DNA from 4 places in the Lentibacillus sp. genome. Region 1 is predicted to be linked to each of the others. Evidence: predicted binding sites of a transcription regulator. Region 1 holds the regulator's gene; each other region holds the start of a gene.

Region 1 (4,203 bases):
TTTTATGAAAATATCACCAAAAATGATGGGAATCATTTACTCCCTGCTGGGCATTTTATTCACCTATGTTGCCGTCCTGAGTGCTGACGAGACGATCTGGAATTTTCTAACCATACTGCTCGCCTTTTTCGCCACACTCGATTTTGGTGTCAGTATACGCATGTTTATCATCCACTTCAAAATAAAAAATCATAGGAATAAGAAGTAGTGCTATTCAGATGCACTGCTTCTTTTTAATTCATCCGTACCTTTCATGATAAATGAGACGGGTATCATCAACAGGATAAAAATACCCGCTATCATGAATGCCTCGTTCAGAGCCTGCAATGAAGCCTGCTGTGTTTCGATGTCTCCCGCGAACAGCTGAGCACGCCTTACCTCGTAATAAATTGAGAAGAACACGATCCCAAATGAAGAAAAGATCTGTCTGATTACATTGTTCATCGCAGACCCCTGAGCGACTTGAGGATCGGGTATCGCGTTCATCCCGGCTGTCGTTGCCGGCATATTGCACATGCCAAGACCGGCACCACGGAGGCTATGCAGCACCAGGATAAACCAAAAAGATGTGGACATTGTATTAAACCCGAGCGCCAATGTGAAGCTGCCGAGAAGCAGAAGGCCAATCGGCACCACATATTTCGGTCCTTTCAAGTCCAGCAGTTTACCGCCCAATGTCATGAACAGACCACTGAGCAATGCTGAAGGGAGAAACAAGAGGCCGGTCATAATTTCGCTCATGCCGTAGACTTCCTGAATAAGAAGCGGCAAAAGGAAAATCCCCGAAAACAAGCCAATTGACGCGGTTGCTGTGACCGCAATCGAAACTGAATACGTCGGGATTTTAAAAATGGTCAGGTTAAGCAATGGCTGCTCCTGCTTCGTTTCATATTTAACAAAAACAACAACCAGCAGAACCCCGACTATGATACAGCCTATACTGATCGGCGACAACAATAGTTCCAGCGTCGAACCGCGGCCAAGTGCATACAGGATTGCACCAACCCCGCTTGTGATCAGTAAAAAGCCGACCACGTCAAATTTCAAGTCAGGATTTTTTTCCGTCGGTTTCAAATAGCGGAGACAAAACAAAGTCCCAGTAACGGCAAACGGAATGTTAAACAAAAAAAGAAAAGGCCATGCAAAGTATTCAATCACAACACCGCCGACTGTCGGACCAATCGCCGGAGCAACCATTGCAGCGACACCATAGATTCCAACAGCCATCCCCCGCTCCCTTTTCGGAAAGGCATTAAAAATCAGTGCCATTGCAATCGGCATCATCAACCCGCCGGCGGTGCCCTGAACAGCCCTGGACATAATAATCATCGGCAGATTCACTGATAAAGCCCCCATGATGGATCCTGCGGTGAAAATGAACAACCCGGTTATGTATATGCGCTTCTTGCCAAAACGGTCGCCAAGGTAACCTGTTAATGGCATTGTCATTCCCATCGAAACCATAAAAATCGTCAACAGCCAGCTGACCGCAACAGCATCCGCATCAAAAATCTCCATGAATGTCGGAAGTGTCGGATTCAGCATACTGTTATTCAAAATGACCGTAAATGTACCAAATAACACTGACATGACAACCAGCCATTTAGGATTGATTTTGCCCATCTTGACGCCTCCTGCAATTCTGCACTAAAAACCTTCTCTATTCCGACCATAAGCGATGAACATAGTGGATACAACCAAAATGATTAGGATCCTGAGTGCAGCGGATAGTGCTTTAGAAAATAAACAAGCGATTGCAATTCTGCCGCCAGATCAATATGATGGACTCGAATCGATGACGGCACCGTAATTCGTGCCGGAGTAAAGTTCAAAATTCCGGAAATACCGAAATCAACGAGTCGGTTCGTAATGGCTTGCGCTTCATCGGACGGGACTGTCAGAATAGCCACCGATACCCAGCCCATTTTTTCTTCCAAATCATCGATATGATAAACCGGCACACTGCCAATGTCTGATCCGACTTTATCGGAATCCGCGTCAAAAGCCATCACGATTTTCGTGTTATTGTTTTTCAGGAAATTGTAATGTAAAAAAGCGGTGCCAAGATTCCCCGTCCCGATCAAGGCGACTTCTGTCAGTTCATCCTGATCCAGTGTTTTCCGGAAAAAGCCCAGCAAGTATTCCACATTATAGCCATACCCTTTTTTGCCCAGTGCACCAAAATAAGAGAAGTCACGCCTAATGGTCGCTGGATCAACTTTAACCGCCTCACTCAGTTCTTTTGATGAAACACGTTTTTTGCCTTGGTGGCTCAGATTATTTAAAAAGCGGTAATATAACGGCAGCCGCTTGGCCGTCGCCTGCGGTATTTTATCTTGATCCATGTCAGTCCTCCCCGGCATCCCGGTGATAGTCACCTGATTTACCGCCAGTTTTCGTAACTAAATAGGTTGGGCCGATAATCATGCCTTTATCAAGTGCTTTACACATATCGTATACCGTCAGCGCCGTTGCGGAAGCTGCTGTCAACGCTTCCATTTCCACACCGGTCGACCCCTTTGTTTTAACCGATGCTTCAATCTGCAGTTCGTAAATATCATCTGCAATCTTCCAATCAAATGAAATATCGGTTCCCTTCAATTGCAGCGGATGACACATGGGGATCCAGTCGGAGGTGTTTTTGGCGGCCATAATCCCTGCTACTTGCGCAACCGCCAGAACGTCCCCTTTTTTCATGGTATTGGATATGATTTTTTCATAGATTTCCTTCGTCAGTTGAATGCTCGAGGCAGCTGCGGCTGTACGTTCCGTTTCCTGCTTTTCACTGATATCAACCATTCGTGCTCTGCCCTGTTCATTAAAGTGTGTGAAATCTGACATCGTTTCATCTCCATTTAGCCATTTCTATCGTCGCCCCTATTCTATCAGAAAAAAATTGATAAGTCGTGATAAAGTGAAACTTCAATCGGTGGGGGGCTTTTTCCCCACTGATTGTTAGTTGAACCAAATCGGGCATTTAGGGATTAATTTCACAATATGATTGCCCTTCCAAATTGGAATAAGGTACACTTGGATGGAATGGAGTGAACAACAATGATATTAATGCAGCTCAATGACGTATCCAAGTCATTCGGAGCCGAAGAAATACTAGCTAATATTAAACTTGAAATAAATGAAAACGACCGGATAGCGATTGTCGGCAGGAATGGCGCAGGAAAGTCAACGGTTTTAAAAATTATGGCGGAAGAGCTTACCTATGATGAGGGTGAGGTTTTCAAACCAAAAGACCTTTCCATCGGCTACTTGACCCAGCATAGCAGTCTTGAGTCGGATAAAACCATCTGGAATGAGATGATCACCGTATTTGACGGATTGCTCGCACAGCAGCGGGAACTGCGCAAATTGGAAGAAAAAATGGCCTATGCTGATTCGCTCTCCGAGGCTGATTATGATCAGCTTCTTTTGGATTATGACAGGAAACAGCAGGCTTTCGATGCAGACGGCGGCTACCGGTATGAGGCAGACATTAAGGCTGTGCTCACCGGGCTGAATTTTCAGGATTACGATTATAACTCACCAATCAACGAGTTGAGTGGCGGGCAAAAGACTCGGCTGGCGCTTGGGAAGCTGTTGTTGAAAAAACCGGATCTGTTAATCTTGGATGAACCGACGAACCATCTTGATATCGACACAATGACCTGGCTCGAAAATTACCTGGTCAGTTATCCCGGCGCCGTTACAATTGTGTCGCACGACCGCTATTTCCTTGATAAAATCGTGTCAACTGTTTATGAAATCAGCCGGCATCAGTCGAAAAAATATAATGGCAACTACAGCTATTACCTAAGGCAGCGAGCGTTAGATTATGAGAAGGCATTAAAGGAATTTGAAAAACAACAGACCGAGATCAAGCGAATGGAATTCTTCATTCAAAAGAACATTGCACGGGCCTCGACAACAAAGCGTGCCCAAAGCCGACGAAAACAGCTCGCAAAAATGGAAACACTTGATAAGCCAAAAGGTGATGAAAAATCAGCATCATTTTCATTCCGGATCAACCGTCCCAGCGGGAATGATGTGCTGAAAGTTGATCAGCTTGCTTTCCGATATGAAAACGAGGCAGTGTTTTCCAATGTAACGATGCATGTCAACCGCGGCGAACGGATTGCCCTGGTCGGGCCAAACGGTGTTGGAAAAACGACTTTATTAAAGGCAATCCTCGGACGATTACAGCCGGAAGCG
Region 2 (4,203 bases), on a different contig from region 1:
CAGCTCCCAGATAACGATAAATGGATTTTCATTATAGTCTCTTGAAAACACGATGACTCCTCCTCACATAGTAGTAGACCCAGTATAATTTGTTAGCGCATGAAGTGTTGTGACAAAGTTCACTTGTATCGTCTATGTTTTAAAATTGACATACAAAACGCCCCTGGACGGTACCTGTCCAGAGGCAGCAGCCGTTTACTTTTTGCCAATTGCTACACGATACATTGATGGCCCTTGTTCCAGGTATTCCCACGTAAACATTCCTTCACGTTCGATCATTAACTGATAATGAAGCGGTCTTGGATCATGATCATTGGATAGTTCCATGAATTCTCCCGACTCCAGGCCATCGAAAACTTCAAAAATTTTCGGATGTCTATGCCTCGGGTCGATGTCCGGTGCATGTATTTTAGCAGTGAATTGCATATCACTCATGATTGATCCCTCCAAATATTTTTCCTTTCTGAACACATCATATAACCCGGCAGATCAAAACGATGTGAGCAAGGGCATGGCTCACGTATGATATTTATCACTTAATCACAAAACGTTCATATTTAAAAAGAAGAAGATATGTGGATAATATGATAGGATGAAATTATCATTATAATTCTTTGGTTACCACCCTTGAATAAAAGGAGGGAAATCATCAATGAAAACATCTACCATCCAACAGCTGCTCCAAAATGTTCCACTATTCAAAGACCTGACTGACTATGAAATGGATCCGATTGTTGATCTGGCAAAGCACCGTTTGTATCGCCACGGCACACACATTTTCATGCAAGGAGATCCATTGACGAACGTTTATTTTATTCACCAGGGGAAAATAAAGATCTATAAAACCGACTTTCATGGCAAAGAACAGATTATCAATGTGCTGCAGCCGGGTGATATGTTCCCGCACCAGGGCTTTTTCAGGCAGGACAATTATCCGGCACATGCCGAAGTCCTGGATGACGCGATTTTAATATATATTCCAATTGAATCATTTGAAAACTTCCTGATTAACCATCCTGAAATCTGTGTAAAGCTGTTTCGTGTACTTGGAGACATCATTGTCGACCTGCAGGCACGCCTGGAAGAAAAAATCCTCCACAATACGTACGAACAAATTATTATGCTGTTATTGCGCCTTTCGAGAGGGTATGGAAAGGAAACAACTAACGGCATGGTCAAACTGACAACCCAGTTCACTAACCGGGAACTGGCCAATATGATCGGATCAAGCCGTGAAACCGTCAGCCGCACACTTACCCAGCTGAAGAAGCAAAATCTGGTTGCCGACAAATCCGGTTCAATTGTTTTGGATACCGACGCATTGGAAAACGAATTGTTTTGACCTTATAGGGGTCTGTCCCTCAGTGTGTTGAGGGACAGACCCCTATTCCCAAGGCGGTAAATGCTGTTTGCAGTCGTGCCTTCCATTTTCCTTTTCTAACAATTTTTTGCTGCCTTTTGTTGCTTATAGTAGATTCTGATTGTTCATCCGGTTTATCTTCCAACAATTTTTGATAGCTCTCCAGTTTTTCTAATTCCTTTTCAAATTCTTCTAATTCCTGATCAGTGAGAAAATTTATTTATGTTATCAACAAAAAGCACCGAATTTTGCGGTGCATTTTAATATATATTTTCACCTCCAATTTAGTATGTAAATTAGAGTTTTGCGATAGGCAACGGAACCCGTTACTTTTTTAGTGGGATTTTTTCACGTTCCCGGGATGTTGCTTTTATTCTTCTGAACATATTTTTCCCGTTCTGTTGATTTCAGCGCTGTTCTGCAGACGGTGCCATTCACGCACAGATTTCACCTCCCTCCCATGACAAAATTGTTACGCCATTCAAAATGTGATACACATCACTACTTTTTTAATTGAAAATCATTATCATAAGAGTAGATTCAAGCAAACAGATGAGGTGATGTTATGAGTGGACAGGAAAACATTGTGGAACTGGATGTACGCGAAGATCTGGCCATGAAAAAAGAGCCGTTCGATAAAATCATGGGGACGGTTAAGAGCTTAAAAGATGGTGAAGCTTTTATCCTGCATGCACCGTTCAACCCCCTCCCATTGCATAAAATATTGAAACGGCGCGGTTTTTCATATGAAACCGAAAAAATTGAAAAAAAGCATTGGAAAGTCACATATACCAAGAAAGCAGGTGCTGACGAATGACGATTGATAATCGCGGTCTGGAACCACCGCAGCCAATGATGCGCACATTAAAAGCACTGGATAAACTGAAAAGCGGTGAATCCTTATCCATCATTAATGACCGCCGTCCGCTGTTTTTATATGAAGAACTGGATGATCGTGGGTATGCACATGAAACAGAAGCACAGGAAGATGGCAGCTTCAAAATTACAATAACGAAATCTGGTGATTAATATGTTGCCCGGCGGAAACATGCAATCAAATACAAACATCAAGCTGCCACTGGCGTTTATTCTGTACGCCCTGGCAGCACTTGTCATTTCGCAATTTGTTCTGTTTGCCAATAACGATGTGCTGGCAATGGGACAGTTCCGGATCCCCGATATCTGGATGGGCGCACACTTCCTGCTTTTGGGGTATGCCATCATGATTGCCATGGGTGCCATGTACCAGCTTGTACCGGTTGCCTTGCTGGCGCCGATCTGGAATCAGACATTCGGCTTTATCCAATATATCATAACCGCGATTGGCGTCACAGCTTTTTCCATCATGCTGGGCGTAGCGCCTGACAAGGCTCTATATGGCGGGATCATAGCCATTATTGGGATTATAATGTTCATTGTTCAAATGATTATCACCATTTCCAGACAGGAAAAAAAGAACATGATGACCGGCTTTGTCCTCGGTGCTATTTCATGTTTCTTCCTGACAATCGCTGCCGGGTTTATGCTGGCATGGAATCTTTCAAACGGGGGTATCAGCAGTCATGGGACGATTCTTTCAACCCATATCACACTCGGTGTAGCCGGGTGGTTCACTCTCTTAATCTTCGGTTTTTCCTATAAACTTGTACCAATGTTCAGCCTGTCCCATGGATATTCCATGAAATGGGCAAAGCCGGCATTTATGACCTATATAGTGGGACTGGCCATTCTGATCAGTTCATTTTGGCTGGATGCTGCACTGATCGCAACAATCGGCTGGTTTGTGTTGATGACAGGATTCTTTTTCTTTGTTTTGGATATCAGGGAGATTCTCAATAAACGTATCAAGAAAAAACTTGACAAACCTTTTTCATTCTCACTTATTGCCATTTTTAACGGGCTTGGTGTTCATATACTTGCCTTTATATTCAGCATATCCGGTATTCAGACAACGTCTGTCTGGGGCTGGCTCATCTTTTTATACGTGATGGCCTGGATTATTTTCAGCATTCTCGGCTATTTGTATAAAATTGTTCCGTTTTTATGGTGGACCCATAAATATTCCAACAAAATCGGCAATGAAAAAGTCCCGACATTAAAAGAAATGATCGATGAAAAAAATAGTGTGATCCTGTTTACGCTGTTTATTATCAGTACAGCCGGACTGACCGTAAGCGGACTGCTTTACATCAATATACTGGTGTTCATTTTTCAGGGGCTGCTTGCTGTAACATCGCTATTATACGCATTATCCATTATTCGTGTTCTGACGAAATAACATTCAAAAGGAGCGGTTCTTATGTCACTTGAAAAAAAAGTCGGCGCTGCTTTATTTGAGGTCATTGACCCGGAGCTTGGTATCAATATCATGGATCTGGGTCTTGTTTACGGTATAGGCGTTGATACAGAAGATAACGTTAAAATTGTCATGACACTTACCACACCAGGGTGTCCAATGCACGATAGCATTAAAATCGGAGTAAAACGCCGTATCAGTCAAATTGAAGGTGTCGGCGATATTGATATCGATCTCGTATGGGAACCGGCATGGTCACCGGCTAAAATGAGTGACCGCGCCAAAGAGAGGCTCGGTTTTGCTTAAGCATACAGCAGTAAGAGAACAGGAATACCCTGTCCTCTTCCCCTGTTGGTTAAACCTGATATCGTTTCTGTTAACGGTAATAAATCGATATCATGTTACGCTGGCTTTCATCCGCCGCTTACTGGCGGGATAAACGCAACGACGTCTCCGCTTTTCAAGACTGTGTCTTCACGGGAATATTCTTCGTTGACTGCGATCATGGCGTGATCCAAGTTGTCCAGCTTGTATGATGACAACAGTT
Region 3 (4,203 bases), on a different contig from region 1:
GTGTCATGGCCATTGCAAGTGCTGCGTCCGTCCCTGCTTTTGCCGGAAGCCAAATATCGGCAAATTTTTCATATTCTGCGTAGTCCGGGCTGACACCGACAACTTTTGTACCATTATACCTTGCTTCCACCATGAAGTGAGCATCCGGGGTTCGTGTTTGCGGCAAGTTCGTCCCCCAAATAATAAAATATTTGGAGTTATACCAGTCAGCACTTTCCGGTACGTCAGTCTGCTCACCCCATACTTGCGGTGAAGCTGGCGGCAAATCGGCGTACCAATCATAAAAGCTTAAAATGGTTCCCCCAATTAATGACAGGAAACGGGTCCCTCCTGAATAACTGACCATCGACATGGCCGGAATCGGACTGAAGCCGGCGACACGGTCAGGGCCGTATTTTTTAATTGTTTGAATGCTGGCGCTGGCAATCATTTCACACATGTCTTTCCAGCTGGCGCGAACGAAGCCGCCTTTTCCGCGGGCTTTTACATATTTTTCACGTTTCACTGGATCACTGACGATGTTATCCCATGCCTCGACAGGATTTGAGCTATTATTCCGTTCTTCTTTCCACAATTCATATAAATCGCTTCGTACGTATGGGTATTTTACTCTGACAGGACTGTACGTATACCAGGAAAAGCTTGCTCCCCGCGGGCATCCGCGCGGCTCATATTCAGGGAAGTCATCTCCAGTGCTTGGATAATCCGTCTGTTGTGTTTCAGACGTGATAATACCGTCTTTCACATAAATCTTCCAGCTGCATGAACCTGTGCAATTCACGCCATGTGTTGAACGAACAATTCTATCATGCTGCCATCTTCTGCGATATATATCTTCGGAATCACGCGGACGGGGGCTTTCTTCAGTCCAGTCATCGTTAATCCGGTTTCCCGGCTTAATATGTTTTAATTTATCGAATAGTTTATTTTTGCTCTCCATCCGTTTCACCTCCTTCATGCTGTGCTTCGATAGGATTAAACCTGTCGCCCAGGATCCGGAAACTGCCTTCTCCCTCTTCAAGTTCCTCGAGGAATATTTTCAGACTTGGAACATTGGAGGCGACCAGAATTAGGCGTTCAAGCGTTTCATATGAGTTAATATCATAAATCATCTCTACAATTTTGGGGGGAATATCACCAAAACGCATTTTCAGTATGGAAAGCAAATCTTCGCGGTCATCAACTATATTTGCCTCATCTTCAAATAAAAACAAACTAATCCACTCCTCTCGTTCAGGCGTTATTTAGGTCTCATCATTTTAAAGTAATCGGCAATCATAACTTCTTTACAGGCATCTCCGACTTTTTCTATAAACTCAATAATCTCGTGGTTCGTATTTTCGATTGCTTCGTTTGAGAAATATTGTGATTTCTTATGTGCATAACTGTCACCAAAGTAAATAATTGCTTCATATCCTGATGCCTCTTTTATTGCCTGTGCCTGGATATCATACTTGTGGATATTGTGATGGTCTTCTAAGTTTTTTGTTACCTCGTTGTACAGGTCCGGTAAAATGACACGCATCGGTTGTTCCTGTTTGGACGATGTTTGTTCAGAGCCCAATTATGTCACCTCCATATAGATATTTTGCCGTTAGTGATCGTGGTCAGGGAGCACTTCCATTTCTTTTTTGTTATGGAGTTCGTCGACGATAATCAAGGATTGAAAACGCTGTATGATTGCATCATTAATCCCCGTCTCCGGAAGTTCTTCTTTAATTTCATCGACAATCAGACGTAATAAATTATGATCCCGTGTCAAAGCAACAATATCATCTTTCACTTCCGGGTCTTCTTCAACCAAATCTTTATATAATCCTTTTTCCTCTGCGTCAGCGTGTGCCAGTGTCCTTGTTTCCCATTGTTCAATAAGTACATACGCTAATTCCAATGCTTTTTCTTTTTCGTTTTTCTGATGAAGCGTGTCGAGCATGTTCGTCAATTCGATTGCTTCATTCAATGCTGCTTCATGAATAGCACTGTGACTATCAACATGCTTAAGCGCAGGACCCGACATTTTGATTCACCTCGCCGTAATTAGTTTTGAAATCAATACTGCCAGTATGGACAGCTTTCTATTGATTTAAGCATATCATCCAATAAGATAAGGAACAATTAATACCGAAGAAAAATTTGGATTTATGTGATAATTATCACAGAATTTCGGTAACAGTATTGTCGAAAAATAAGTTATTGACTATTATCAAGGTTTTTTGGTATAAAACTGTTGCCAATCATCTGTGGTATAGGGAAAATATAATAAGGGTATAGTTTTAATTATGTGCTGTACGGCTATACAATGTATTAGGAACTATAGATAAAGGAGACGGTAACTATGTTGGCACATGTCATTGTCAGCGGACGTGTACAAGGCGTCGGATTCAGAATTACAGCGCAGCAGCAGGCTGGACGATACGATTTAACGGGATGGGTGCAAAATAAAGCAGACGGTTCAGTAGAATTGGAAGTGGAAGGTGATGATAACAAGGTTCAAGCATTTTTAAATGATTTAAAAAAAGGACTGAGTCCCGCTATTAAAGTGGATGATATGAAAGTGGATAAGCGGCAGGATGAAAAAGGCTACAGCAATTTTTCCATAAAATAAAACTTCAATCAGTGGGCGGCTTAACCGCGCTGGTTGTGAATTGAATAGAATCGGCTGCAGCATAATAAAAGCCGCTATCAATAAAGACAGCGGCTTACATTTAACCCTCTTCGAAAAATTTGGCGTTCAGGCCAATGTACTTTTCTTCGTCTTCCGGAACTTCATCTTCCATGTATATCGCTTCGACCGGACAGACGGCTTCACATGCACCACAGTCGATGCAAATATCCGGATCAATATAAAACATGTCTTTGCCTTCTTCTATACAGTCAACAGGACAAACTTCCACACATTCGCCTGATTTTTCATTTATACAAGGTGATGTTATAACAAAAGCCAAGTAAATCTCCTCCTTAAAGAATAAAGCCCCACATACTTTCTATAAAATATATTACAGAATATGGCTGGCTGTTTCAAGTCAGAGTACACATAGATGGGCGCTCATACATATTATTTATTATCTGTAAAATTGAGGAGAGATCTTGATGGAAGTTATTATCCGTCCCGATGATTCGTTCTGGTATTACAGTGAACTGTTTGATATTCCAGTGATTCTGATTGAACAATCAAATCCACAATTAAATCCTGAACAATTAATGACTGGTCAAGTAGTGCGGATACCCGGTTATATGGAAGGATTTTATCAAATAGCTGCCGGAGAGACCTTGTGGGATATTGCAATGGAGCGGAATCTTCCGGTTGACATGCTTGAGTTGGCCAATCCGGATATAGAACCGCAAAATTTGCAGGACGGCCCGCAACTCACTATCCCCGAACGTGTCAATAATTTAATGATAACGGACTTTAACCATTATACATCTGATAAAATGGTACGCGACATTGGCCGCTTACTTACTATTTATCCGTTCATTTTTCAAAAGACCATCGGCAGTTCCGTGATGGGTAAAGATATCATTGAACTGCAGATCGGCACCGGAAACAAACAAATTCATCTTGACGGCTCGTTTCATGCCAACGAGTGGATAACGACCTCAGTCATTATTCGTTTCCTCAATGAATACGCACGTGCATTAACAAACAGAATGCCAATACGGGAGCTGAATGTACTCCCCTGCTTTATTGATACAAACTTATCAGTTGTTCCAATGGTTAATCCGGACGGTGTTGACCTGGTGCTTGATGGCGCATCTGCAGCCGGACCATATCAGGATCAGGTTTTGGCTCTTAATAATCAGAAACAGGATTTTTCGAATTGGAAAGCAAATATTGCAGGCGTTGACCTGAACAATCAGTATCCGGCACTTTGGGAAGTTGAAGCAGCACGGAAGCCTGATTCTCCTCAGCCTAGAGATTATCCCGGTCCTCATCCATTATCAGAACCTGAAGCTATAGCAATGGCAAAATTGGCCGAAGAACGAAACTTTTTGCGTGTTAACGCGTTTCATACCCAGGGTGAAGAAATTTATTGGGGATTTGAAGGATTGGAACCCCTCATTTCAGAGCCCATTGTAAATGAGTACGCTCATGAGAGCGGCTACCGGGCCATACGTTGTATAGACAATTACGCCGGTTATAAGGACTGGTTTATCCAGGAGTTCAGACGTTCTGGCTATACTGTTGAATTGGGAAGTGGTGTC
Region 4 (4,203 bases), on a different contig from region 1:
TGGGATGCGTTTGCTGCAGCCCAGCGGAATAAACAAAAAACAACATAAACTTTATCAACTTTTCAATTTATAAGAATTATATGTCATATGCGCCTGTTTTCGTCGTATTATTTGATTATATACAGTGACAGGCCGTTTCGATTTTGGAAAATGGTGTGATAGGCTGCAGTCAAGATGGTTGAAAAAGGATGGTCGGAATGGTAAATAATACTGAACGAATTGATGATGTCAGAACGCAATTCATTGAGAAAATAACAGACAATATGGATGCCTTTGGTGCTCCTAAAAGTGTCGGCCTTATTCTCGGAATCATTTATATGAACCGGGAGCCGATGACGCTGGATGAGTTGTCTGCTGAAACAGGGATGAGCAAAACACGGATGAGTCAGGTTGTCCGGGAAATGATTGACATGAATATCACTGAACGTGTTTTTAAGAAAGGTTTCCGGAAAGATCTGTACCAAGTTGAAGAAGATTATTATCAGACGTTTATCTCACTCTTTACATCCACTTGGCAAAAAGCCATTAACCGGAGCCGTCACTTTGAACAGCGTTTGAAGAGGAAACTGGACGAGCTTAAAGAGCAGCCGGATTTGACGGAAGAGGATGAACAAGCGATTAATAACTTGCTGGCAGAACTTCATGAATGGAAGGAATATTATGATTGGATACGCCGTGTAGCTGAGTTTTTTGAAAGCGGCGAAATATTTGAGCATGTACCTAAAAAACGGAGGTAGTTTGGGTGCCTAGTAAAACTTCAGCCCGAGACTGGAAACTTCAGCCCGAGAATTGAAACTTCAGCCCGAGAGTGGAAACTTCAGCCCGAGAAACGAAACTTTAGTTACTTGGATCCGCAGTGGTTCAAGTTTTTTTGTTATACTAAAATTTAAAATTGAATTAATCTGAACGACAGAAAGCTTTTTGTGAAAAAATGGAGGTGCTTGCCATGTGTAATAGAAGAGAGGAAATTGTCGCTTACTTCAACCAGCTGGATCGCCGTTATTTTATGGAATCGAATACGAATGCTTCAGCTGCTGATTGTCCTGTGTCGATTGGCTTTGGCCAAACCATATCCCAGCCGACACTGGTACTGAACATGACCCTTGAGCTGGGTCTGCAGCCTGATTCGCGTGTTTTGGAAATCGGGACAGGTTCAGGATACCAGACAGCTTTGCTTGCAGCATTTTGTCAGGAGGTATATACCGTGGAAAGGCTGGAACCATTATATGATACAGCAAAAAAGCGGCTGGATGCGAAAGGCTTCACGAATATTCATTTCAAGCATGGCGACGGAAGCCTTGGGTGGCCGGAACACCAGCCGTATGACCGGATCATGGTGACCGCTTCGGTGAGCCGTGTTCCGGGTGAATTGCTGGAACAGCTGGATGCAGGCGGCAGAATGATCATACCTGTCGGGAATCATCGCCACCAGGAATTACGAATGGTTGAAAAAGACGACAATGGAAAGGTGACATCTTCCGTATTGGAAGGCGTGGCCTTTGTCAGACTGAAGGGGAAGTATGAATAGGTGGAGATGTCTGGATATTCTTGTGAATAAAGGAACATTGCTTCACTTATGTATTGTATACTAATGAGTGATAAGAATATTTTACCAAACGATGAAGCGAGCATCGTAACAGGAGGCTTTATAAGTGAAATATTTTATAAGCTTTCTCTTGATACTTTCCATTGTTACATTAGGGGGTTGTGGAATGGGGCAGGATCAAAACAAAAAACCATCGGAAATGAATCCGGAAGATTTGCCTGATGTCAGGGCATTTAGTGATGAATTTACGCTCGATTTTTTACAATCCACAGAGGAAACAAGAGATGGATATTATCCGTTTTTATCCGGAACCGGGAATTATAAGGTGGACTTTCCGGCAGAAGGTGAAATTGATGAAAGAATGTATTCTATAAAGGAAAAGAGGCATGAGGAAGTCCCGATTTCTATAAAAGATGATACAGGTTTCAGTATGCAAATTACTTACTATTCTCATCATAAAGCTGATCAGATAAATTCTTATCTTGAGAACTTTAAGCTTTTAATAGGATATGATGGTGACTTCAGGAAACTAGAGAAAAAGAATCAATCCCTTTATTATACGGGTTTTGAACGCAATGGGTTTCGTAGTTATGCAGGTAATGTGCAAAATGAAAAAGGTACTGGTGGTATTGAAGTAGTTTATGATATAGATTGCAGGGATAAAAAAGAAAAAACCTGTTCAGAAAACAAACAGGATGATGAGGAACGTGTGATGGAATGGTTGGAATCAGTCCAATTTGTTAATGCGGGTGAAAAGTAACAAAAGTATGACTAAATACCTATTTTACAAAGAATTGAATTCAACTAAACATTGATCCACTTATGTATTGTATACTAATAAGCAACAAGAATATTTTACCAAACGATGAACTGTGCATCGTATCGGGAGGCTCCATTAGTGAAATATTTAATACATATTCTCCTTATATTTTTCATTATTGCACTGGGAGGTTGTCAAATGAATCAGGATCAAAACAAAAAACCATCGGAAATGAATCCGGAAGATTTGCCTGATGTCAGGGCATTTAGTGATGAATTTACGCTCGATTTTTTACAATCCACAGAGGAAACAAGAGATGGGTATTATCCGTTTTTATCAGGAACCGGGAAATATAAGGTGGATTTTCCGGCAGAAGGTGTGATTGGGGAAAGAGGATATTCCATAAAAGAGAAAGGTCATGAGGAAATTCAGATTCATATAAAAAGTGAGACTGGATCCATGATCAACATCATTTACTACTCTCATCACAAGTCAAAACAGATAACAGAAAACCTAAACGGTTTAAAGCTGCGAACAGGCTATGATGGTAATTTCAATAAATTGGAAAAGGATAACCAAACGCTTTATTATGCGCATTATAAAGATGATGTATTCCGAACTTATGCAGGTTATGTGCAAAACGAAAAAGGTACTGGTGGTATTGAAGTAGTTTATGATATAGATTGCAGGGATGAAAAGGAACAAATATGTGCGGAAAATAAACAAAGTGATGAGGAACGTGTGATGAAGTGGATGAAATCAATTCAGTTTGTTCATGAAGATGGGAAGTGAGTGCAATGAGCGAAGAGGTTATAGATACACAAGAGATGCGATTGAGGTTGATTGATTTAGAGTATAAGGATTTGTCAAAAGAAGAATTAAAAAAAGAAATTGAACGTATATATGTCGAAGAGTATGGTAAAGAACTTTCGGCTGAGATTGATGTATTTTCTTCCTCGGAAGCCAATAGTCTAGAAGGTGATGCGTCTGGTTATGACGGAACAGCCATTCATTTCCAGTCAAAAGAAAACAATATAGATGAAGTATATGTTATATCCCAGGGTACTCAAGGTTCGAAAGATTGGAAATACAATATGAAGGCGATGCTCGCTGGACAAGATATAAGTCAGGCTAATGCTACTTGGAAATTTGTAAATGAAGCAAAAAGAACTTTTGAATCAGGAGACTCTACTTCTGTTATTGGATTATCCCACTCGCTTGCCCATAACAATAATACAACTGCTCATTTATTATATAACTCGTTCGATGATATCTATAGTGTAAATGGTGCACAATTAAATTATTATCAGCTTTATAATAATAATGAGAAGTTTAAAAAAGCTGTAGATAAAAAGTTTTCTATCTCTATCTCAGAATCCCATGCAATCTATGACCTCGACCCAGATAAATTAAAAGCATTCGCCAAAGATTACTTTAAGGATAAAGGTGAAAACATCCACCAAATCATTTCCGAGGATGACCCGCTTTATGCGGTAAGTGGTGTACGCGGTTTTTTTACGCTTGGAGATGTGAAAATGGTAGACACGAATACCGATTATCCAGGGCTTCGGTCCATTATGGATGATATTCCGGATGATGTCGTAAAGGATTTTCAGGAGCTCGCCATCCAATATACAACTGCTTCCAATCGTGGTGGAACGGATGCTGCAATACAGGATATATTAGGTGTGGACATGAGGCTGGTCAATCAAATTGATGGGTTTTGGAGTGGGGCAGAGACATACATAACAGACCAGTCTGAAATTAATAAGATGATCGGGGACGTAAATGATAAACTGCCCCGACTTCTATCACAGATCAGATCGGTCACGACAAATGCCGATGTGATTTTCCAGCGGTTTGTCGATGCCGGATATATCAGCGCTAATCAAAAAGA

What was found. The regulator Rex, encoded in region 1, represses fermentation and respiration genes when NADH is low (regulators of the CRP and FNR family bind a similar motif). The targets are predictions, from matches to a motif close to TTGTGAAATATTTCACAA.
Region 2: VK097_RS04625 (DUF2249 domain-containing protein) is a predicted target of Rex. The motif match lies at 1,847-1,864, and genes of this name have one in related genera.
Region 3: VK097_RS11775 (hemerythrin domain-containing protein) is a predicted target of Rex. The motif match lies at 2,142-2,159, and genes of this name have one in related genera.
Region 4: VK097_RS12935 (YvcA-related protein) is a predicted target of Rex. The motif match lies at 1,651-1,668, and genes of this name have one in related genera.

Annotation. Positions count from the first base shown of each region.
Region 1 is NZ_DATGTT010000009.1:1-4,203, forward strand. Features, by position in the region: partial or broken gene VK097_RS01290 (YdiK family protein) at 1-208, shown strand; gene VK097_RS01295 (MDR family MFS transporter) at 211-1,623, opposite strand; gene VK097_RS01300 (redox-sensing transcriptional repressor Rex) at 1,707-2,345, opposite strand; gene moaC (cyclic pyranopterin monophosphate synthase MoaC) at 2,347-2,841, opposite strand; gene VK097_RS01310 (ABC-F family ATP-binding cassette domain-containing protein) at 3,055-4,203, shown strand, end outside.
Region 2 is NZ_DATGTT010000031.1:24,027-28,229, reverse strand. Features, by position in the region: gene VK097_RS04640 (TIGR04053 family radical SAM/SPASM domain-containing protein) at 1-51, opposite strand, end outside; gene VK097_RS04635 (DUF2249 domain-containing protein) at 196-426, opposite strand; gene VK097_RS04630 (Crp/Fnr family transcriptional regulator) at 653-1,342, shown strand; gene VK097_RS04625 (DUF2249 domain-containing protein) at 1,926-2,177, shown strand; gene VK097_RS04620 (DUF2249 domain-containing protein) at 2,174-2,389, shown strand; gene VK097_RS04615 (hypothetical protein) at 2,409-3,638, shown strand; gene VK097_RS04610 (metal-sulfur cluster assembly factor) at 3,660-3,962, shown strand; gene moaD (molybdopterin converting factor subunit 1) at 4,070-4,203, opposite strand, start outside.
Region 3 is NZ_DATGTT010000065.1:66,401-70,603, forward strand. Features, by position in the region: gene VK097_RS11760 (nitrate reductase subunit alpha) at 1-940, opposite strand, end outside; gene VK097_RS11765 (hypothetical protein) at 924-1,214, opposite strand; gene VK097_RS11770 (hypothetical protein) at 1,241-1,564, opposite strand; gene VK097_RS11775 (hemerythrin domain-containing protein) at 1,595-2,017, opposite strand; gene VK097_RS11780 (acylphosphatase) at 2,336-2,605, shown strand; gene fdxA (4Fe-4S ferredoxin) at 2,706-2,945, opposite strand; gene VK097_RS11790 (M14 family metallopeptidase) at 3,091-4,203, shown strand, end outside.
Region 4 is NZ_DATGTT010000076.1:16,800-21,002, reverse strand. Features, by position in the region: gene VK097_RS12945 (GbsR/MarR family transcriptional regulator) at 198-737, shown strand; partial or broken gene VK097_RS12940 (protein-L-isoaspartate(D-aspartate) O-methyltransferase) at 920-1,528, shown strand; gene VK097_RS12935 (YvcA-related protein) at 1,713-2,306, shown strand; gene VK097_RS12930 (YvcA-related protein) at 2,505-3,098, shown strand; gene VK097_RS12925 (DUF6792 domain-containing protein) at 3,104-4,203, shown strand, end outside.